Linked DNA regions of Magnetococcus marinus MC-1. The protein of the gene in region 2 interacts with the protein of the main gene of each other region in a pairwise test. Links are inferred from orthologs where the notes say so. Each region holds a gene or a part of one and is shown on either strand. Other genes may lie near its edges.

Region 1 (3,443 bases), 1.2 Mb from region 2 along the record:
TGGGAGCTCCAATCAAGAAAAGGGGCGAGGATTCTGGAACAATGTGGTGTGGGCTGCCGCTTACAAGAATGCGACCATGGGCTGCGGCCAGCCCTCCAAAAACGGGTGTTGGCTCGTCGAATCCTTCTCATAGCCGCCGCAAGCGATGCTGTTAAAGCCGATGTGTTATGGCGATGAGCTGCGCAATCCCAACTCCAGTAACGATACCACGCTATGCTCTAGGAAAGCGCGCGCACACCGTTTTTTTAAATCCGGTCTCAAACGGAGCGAGCATACCCCAAGGGAGGCATTTGATAGGCTCCCCTTGGCCGTTTCTTTAGTAAAGCCCAGAGGGAATGGAACCGCCATCGGTGGCGCTGCCCATAGGGCTGCCTTGCTGCATGGGGTCGCTGCGCCCATTGGGGTTAAATTGACGCATCTCTTGAGCGCGAACCTGACGATCTTCAGGTTTAAACGCTTCCAGCACCACCCGCTTGGTGGCATCGGTCACGGGGCCGCCACTGTCGCCATCCACCGACTCTAAATAGATGCCGGGAGGTACGGGGAAATCCACAATGGGGCGGTCTTTGAGTGCCTCTTGCATATAGTCGATCCAGATTGGCAACGCCGCACGGGCACCGGTCTCTTTATAACCCAGGGTAGCATAGTCATCTCGACCTACCCATACCGAGGTGACTAAGGAGGGGCTAAAGCCAAGGAACCAAGCGTCCCGCAGATCGTTGGTGGTGCCGGTTTTACCCGCCAAGGGACGGTTGATAACCCGCGCCTTTTGGCCGGTGCCATGGGTAATGACGCCCTTGAGCATGTTGGTGATCTGATAGGCTACCTGGGGCTCCATAACCTGTTCTCCAAACATATTTTCGTGGCCCTTGGGCAGATCTTTATCCCGCCCCTCTAACATGTTGGTGATGGAACGTTCGGTCTCTTTATGGCAGAGCTGGCAGTCGCCGCTACGATGGCGAAAAATGGTGCGTCCATAACGGTCTTGCACCCGTGCTATATAGACCGGCTCCACCAACTTACCGCCATTGGGAAAGGCTGCATAGGCTTGGGCCATCTCCATGGGTGAATAGTTCATGGTGCCCAGAGCGATGGAGAGATCTTGACGGGCTTCAGGAATATCCAGACCAAATTTTTCCACAAAAGGCACCACCTGCCGCACACCCAGGTTTTTTAGGAGGCGGATGGTCACCAAGTTGCGTGAATGTTCTAACGCTACCCGCAGCGTGGTTGGGCCGTAGAAGCGGCGTTCATAGTTTTCCGCTTTCCAGATCTTGCGCTCGCCGGTCACACTATCGCGATAGACAATGGGGATGGGTGCATCATCAATGCGGCTGGCCGGGGTGTAACCCTGGCTGAGAGCCGCAGCATAAATGAACGGTTTAAAGGCCGAACCGGGCAACCGTTTGGATTGGGTGGCGCGGTTATACTCACTGTTGGAATAGTCATACCCCCCCACCATGGCGATAATTTGCCCGGTGTTGGGGTCCATGCTGATGAGGGCGGCTTCGGCATCGGGCTCCTGCGCTAAAATAGCCTGATGGCCGGGCTCCAGATCCCCTTTGGCATTGGGGGTTAACGCCGGTTTAAGATCCACCAAAATGATGTCACCAGGTGATAAAATAGCGCTTATTTTATCAATGGCTTTGCCGGGCATTAAATCCTTTTCCGTGCGGGGTCTGGCCCAAGCGACAGCGGAGAAAGGTAAATCAAAAGTGTGCCCCTTGGCGAGCATGATTTTGGCCGCCCCCTGAGGGGGAACCTCCAACACCACGGCCTTCACAAAACCTTGCGTGGTGACCGGATCTTTTTCCACCTGCTCCAGCCATTTAGCGAGGCTGGCTTTATCCACACTCTCCAGTTTGCCCATAGGGCCCATATAACCATGCCGCTGGCTATAGGCCACCAGCCCATCCCGCACGGCTTGTTGGGCGGCCACCTGTAGGGTTGGGTCCAGGGTGGTGTAGACATCCAGCCCACCCCGGTAGAGACGGCTAGAGCCCCACTCTTCTAACAGGGTGCGCCGTACATGTTCCAGATAGTGGGGTGCAACCTGTTCCAGGGGCACCTGGGGGCGGGCTAACTCCAGGGGGCGGGCGGCCTCTTCAATGGCCTGTTCACGGGTGATTTGGCCCACGTCAAACATGCGCTGCAAGATCACCAATTGACGGGTTTTAGCGCGCTTTTCATAGTTCCATGGCGAGTAGCGAGAGGGCGCTTTGGGCAGCGCGGCCAGCATCGCCATCTGGGCAATGCTTAACTCTGAAACATCTTTATTAAAGTAGATGCGTGCAGCCGAGCCAACCCCATAGGCCCCGGCCCCCAGATAGATCTGGTTGATGTAGAGCTCCAAGATCTCCTCTTTAGTGAGGGTCTCTTCGATGCGCAGGGCAAGGATGGCCTCTTTAATTTTGCGGGTATAGCTTCGCTCGGCGGTGAGCAGAAAGGTTTTGGCCACCTGTTGGGTGATGGTCGAGGCCCCTTGCACCACCCGTCCAGCGATGGCGTTGGTGATAAAGGCGCGTAGGATGCCCACGGGGTCTAAGCCAAAATGGCTGTAAAAGCGGGCGTCCTCCGTGGCGAGGAAGGCGTTGACCAGCATGGGGGGAACATCTTTGATGGGAATAAATTTGCGTCGTTCAATGTAGAACTCGCCCATCAAACGATAGTCCCGCGCATAGACCCGCGTTACCAATGAAGGGTGATAATCCTGCAAGCTGCGCAGCGAGGGCAGATCGCGGGAAAATTTAAGATAGATGGACCAACCATAGATCCCCCCGCCCAGGGTCAGTAACAGCCCCAGCACAAAGAGACGCTTAAACCAGCGCCATATCCAACGGGATTTACGTTTTGGTTTCGCCGCACCTTTTGTCGGTGCACTCTTGTCTGTATGATTTTCCGGCATGGAGTGGTTTCGCCGTTCCGTTTTGGGTGAAATCAATGAACCTATGGCGCACCCCAAACCCTAGGGGCACTCAAAAGTGGATAGTTTACCGTTTATGAAGCTGTTCCAAAAGGTCACGCCGTGCATTTGGGCGCAGATTCTTCTATTTGGCCTCATTTTTTTGCTCACTCTACCGGTTTGGGGGGCAACAGCCCGGTTGGAGCAAGGCGCACAGGGCGAGATGACACTTTTTTTGCCCCTGGAGGCACTCTCTAAAGATCCCAAACTTTGCCAAGTGTTGGAGGGTTGGCCAGAATATGGACTGAGCTTACAGTGCCCCTCTGCGTTATGGCAACAGATTGCCCCGCCGGTGCTGGATAAAACCCTGCCAGCCACGCTACAGTGGCGGGATAACGGTGTGCTGCTGCTGCTCACAGCCCATGACCCCACGCCGCAATGGGCGCTAACCCCTCAAGGGTTGCGCTTGCAGTGGCGGTCGTCTCCGGCTGCTGAAGCCGATTCGCCCGCCGTGACCCATATGGAGGTGCAGTGGGACGAG
Region 2 (3,318 bases):
CACCGAAAAGATAAAGTCCGTGTGTCGTTCGGGCAAAAAATTGAGCAAATTTTGGCTACCGGCCAGATACCCTTTACCCAAAACACCGCCAGAACCCACCGCGATTTTGGATTGAATAATATGGTACCCCGCCCCCAGCGGGTCACTCTCTGGTGAGAGCAGCGTCTCGACCCGCCGACGCTGGTAATCATGCAGACTGTTCCACACCATGGGCATCGCCGCCCCTAGCATCACCACCGCCCCCAGCAGCACCTTCCAGGATAGTCCTGCCACAAAAACCACCGCCATGCCCACCACAGCCACCGCCACCGCGGTTCCCAAATCGGGTTGTTTAAGGATAAACACCAGGGGCAAACTAATTAAGACCACCGGACCCAGCAGATCTTTTAAGCCTATGCTTTTGGCCACACTGCGATCATGAAACCAGCGCGCCAAGGCGATGGCCAGCGCCACTTTCATCAACTCCGAGGGTTGCAGACGCACCACCCCCAGATCAATCCAGCGCCGCGCCCCCATGCCAATGTGACCCATGGCAAACACCGCCACCAACAGCAGCAGCACCCCAAAATAGATCACATAGGCATTATGCCGAAACAGCTTATCCCCAGACAGGGCCAAGGCAAAAAACAGCGCCAACATCACCCCAACCCGCAGGCCCTGTTTAAACAACACCTCACCATCCCCTCCAGTGGCCGAGTAGAGCACCCCAAGCCCCATGCCTAAAATCGCCAACAGCGCCAGTAGCAACCCCCACGGAAAGCGATAAATGCGTTCGTCCAAGGTTAACCGCTGGGGCGACGCGCTGAGCACCCCCTCGCGTTTAATACGGGTTTCGCTACTCATACGGGGCGGCGCTCACAGCGCTGTTGGCGGCGGGTAAAATAGGCATCCATAATGCGCTGTCCCACCGGTGCTGCCGCACTGCCCCCATGCCCACCATGCTCCACCACCGTAGCAATGGCCAACTCTGGGTCCACAGCCGGGGCATAACAGACAAACAAGGCATGATCCTGATGACGCTCGTTCTGACTGGGGATAGGCTTGCCGCCCACGGTATCCACCTTGTGGGCAATAACCTGAGAAGTACCCGTCTTACCAGCCGCCTTGACCGTTACCGGTTGCGCGTTACGGGCCGTGCCCAAGTAGCCATAATAGACCTGCTCCATTGCTGCCCGCACCAGTTGCAGATGCTCTGGATCCAACCGGGCATGGTTTAACACGCGGGGTTCGTAGCCACCGCGCGGTCGAACCAACGAGGGCTGGTAAAGGGTCCCTCCATTGGCAAGCGCCGCGGTCATATTGGCCAACTGTAATGGTGTTGCCGTCAGATAGCCTTGGCCGATGGCGGTTATCAATGTCTCCCCTGGGAACCAGGATTTGCGAAAACGCTGGCGTTTCCACTGGCGCGAAGGGTTAACCCCTCGCAACTCCCCCGCCAACTCGATACCGCAGGGTTGCCCAAAACCCAAACGTGCCGCCATGTCATGAATGCGGTCAATCCCCACCTTTTCGGCAATCCGGTAAAAATAGACATCACACGATTGGGCCATGGCCTGATTAAGATCCACCCGCCCATGTCCACCCCGATGCCAGCAATTAAAGCGGTGCCCCTTATATTCCCAATACCCCGCGCAGTGGAGTTTTTGCGTGGCTTCCAAAACCCCGCTATCCAGTGCGGCCAGTGCCACCACCATTTTAAAGGTCGAACCAGGGGGATACTGCCCCTGAAGCACCTTATTGGCCAACGGACGCTGCGGATCGTTGATGAGTTGACCCCAGGCTTCGCTGCTAAAACCTTGAATAAAATGGTTAGGGTCATAAGCGGGTGAGCTTACCATCGCCAACACTTCACCACTACGGGGATCCAGCACCACCACACCACCCGCGCGATCACCCAGTGCCTTTTCGGCATCTTGCTGCAAGGCAAGATCAATGGTAAGCACCAGATCTTCACCCGATTTAGGTTGGCTGGCACGCAGTTGGCGCACCTGTCGCCCCACGGCATTGACCTCGATTTCTGCAATACCCTCACTACCGCGTAGTTTTTTTTCCAGCGCCCGCTCCATGCCACTTTTACCCACCAGATCCCCCGAGCGAAACGCCACTCGGCGAAAGCGCTCTCGATCCCGTGGGGTTACTTCACCCAGATAGCCCAGCAGATGCGCCGCGCTGGCGCCATGAGGATAGTTGCGGCGGCTTTGCGCCTGGATCATCATGCCGGGAAAAGCGTGTTGACGCCCCTCCAATCGACTCACCTCTTCCCAGCTCAGGTTATCGCGCACCTGCACTGGCAAAAAGGCCCGTTGACTTTTAATCTGCTTTAACAAACCTTTGATCTGTTTTTCATTGAGATCCACCAACTTACGCAGACGCGCCACCAAGGGCATAATCGGTCCGGCCCGCTCGGGCACGATCAGCAACCGATAGTCGGGCACATTGTCCACCAAAACCTGCCCAAAGCGATCCAAAATACGCCCCCGTGGTGCAGGTATGGGGTTCCAACTGATCCGGTTATCCTCGGCCAAATCTTTATAGTCCCCACCTTTGAGCACCTGCAACTGGAACAGACGCCCCGCCAGCAGCAGCATCAACCCACCTTGCAGGCCCCCCAACAGCAAGACCCGTTTACGGGCATCAAAGCGAAAACGTTCATACTCATCTTCCAGCACGAGGTGTCTCTCCTAGCCAGATACGGTGAATATGGATCAGCGCCCCGACCACCAGCGGCGCCACCAGCGCGGTGGAGACCACCCGCCCCAGCAGCAGCGGCCACCGCACCCCCCACCCCTGCACCAGGGTGGCTAGACCCAACTGTATCATTTGGTCCAACAGCGACAACAGCGCCAGGATTGGCACCAAAAAGATGGCATCGGTCGCCCGCAAACGTGGCCCAAAACGGCGGATCAGCAGGGTAATCAAAATTTTACTCAAAGCGTTGATCCCCATGGGACCACCGCTGAGCAGGTCCACCGCCACCCCTGCCCCAAAGGCAGAACCCGGTCCACAGCGGTCAGGCCGGTAGAGACGCCAATAAAAGAGCGCCACCAACAACAGGTCTGGACGAAACACCGACCAAGCCTGATAAGGCAACGCCACCTCCTGCACCGCCACCGCCAGCATGAGACTTAACAGCGGCAACCAAGGTGCCAGCAGGCTCCCTGCTAGCGTCATGGTGTGTTTGTCCCCTCGGGCAGCAATCCCAAGGGGCGCAAATCGGTGCGATCCGTAATGGTGGCCTCCTCACCCTCACTAAGGGGTTCGGCATCCACCACCGGCAGCATGAGACGCAACTCCTCCAAGCGGTCAAGATCCACCAAT

The links.
Region 1: the proteins of mrdA (region 2) and MMC1_RS11900 interact in binary tests that used the Escherichia coli proteins (3 or more experiments, as listed by UniProt). The link is inferred for Magnetococcus marinus MC-1 from one-to-one orthologs.

What each region holds. Positions count from the first base shown.
Region 1 is NC_008576.1:2,951,871-2,955,313, reverse strand. The notes cover bases 112-3,236. They hold MMC1_RS11900 (penicillin-binding protein 1A), read right to left. Parts: upstream 2,906-3,236; coding sequence 317-2,905; downstream 112-316. Other genes in these bases: MMC1_RS11895 (hypothetical protein), read left to right, coding at 3,126-3,236. Outside these bases: MMC1_RS11905 (NnrS family protein), read right to left, coding at 1-1; more of MMC1_RS11895, read left to right, coding at 3,237-3,443. UniProt on the Escherichia coli protein: Cell wall formation. Synthesis of cross-linked peptidoglycan from the lipid intermediates.
Region 2 is NC_008576.1:1,717,474-1,720,791, reverse strand. The notes cover bases 255-3,254. They hold mrdA (penicillin-binding protein 2), read right to left. Parts: upstream 2,670-3,254; coding sequence 840-2,669; downstream 255-839. Other genes in these bases: mreC (rod shape-determining protein MreC), read right to left, coding at 3,168-3,254; mreD (rod shape-determining protein MreD), read right to left, coding at 2,656-3,171; rodA (rod shape-determining protein RodA), read right to left, coding at 255-843. Also shown: more of rodA, read right to left, coding at 1-254; more of mreC, read right to left, coding at 3,255-3,318. UniProt on the Escherichia coli protein: Catalyzes cross-linking of the peptidoglycan cell wall. Responsible for the determination of the rod shape of the cell. Is probably required for lateral peptidoglycan synthesis and maintenance of the correct diameter during lateral and centripetal growth.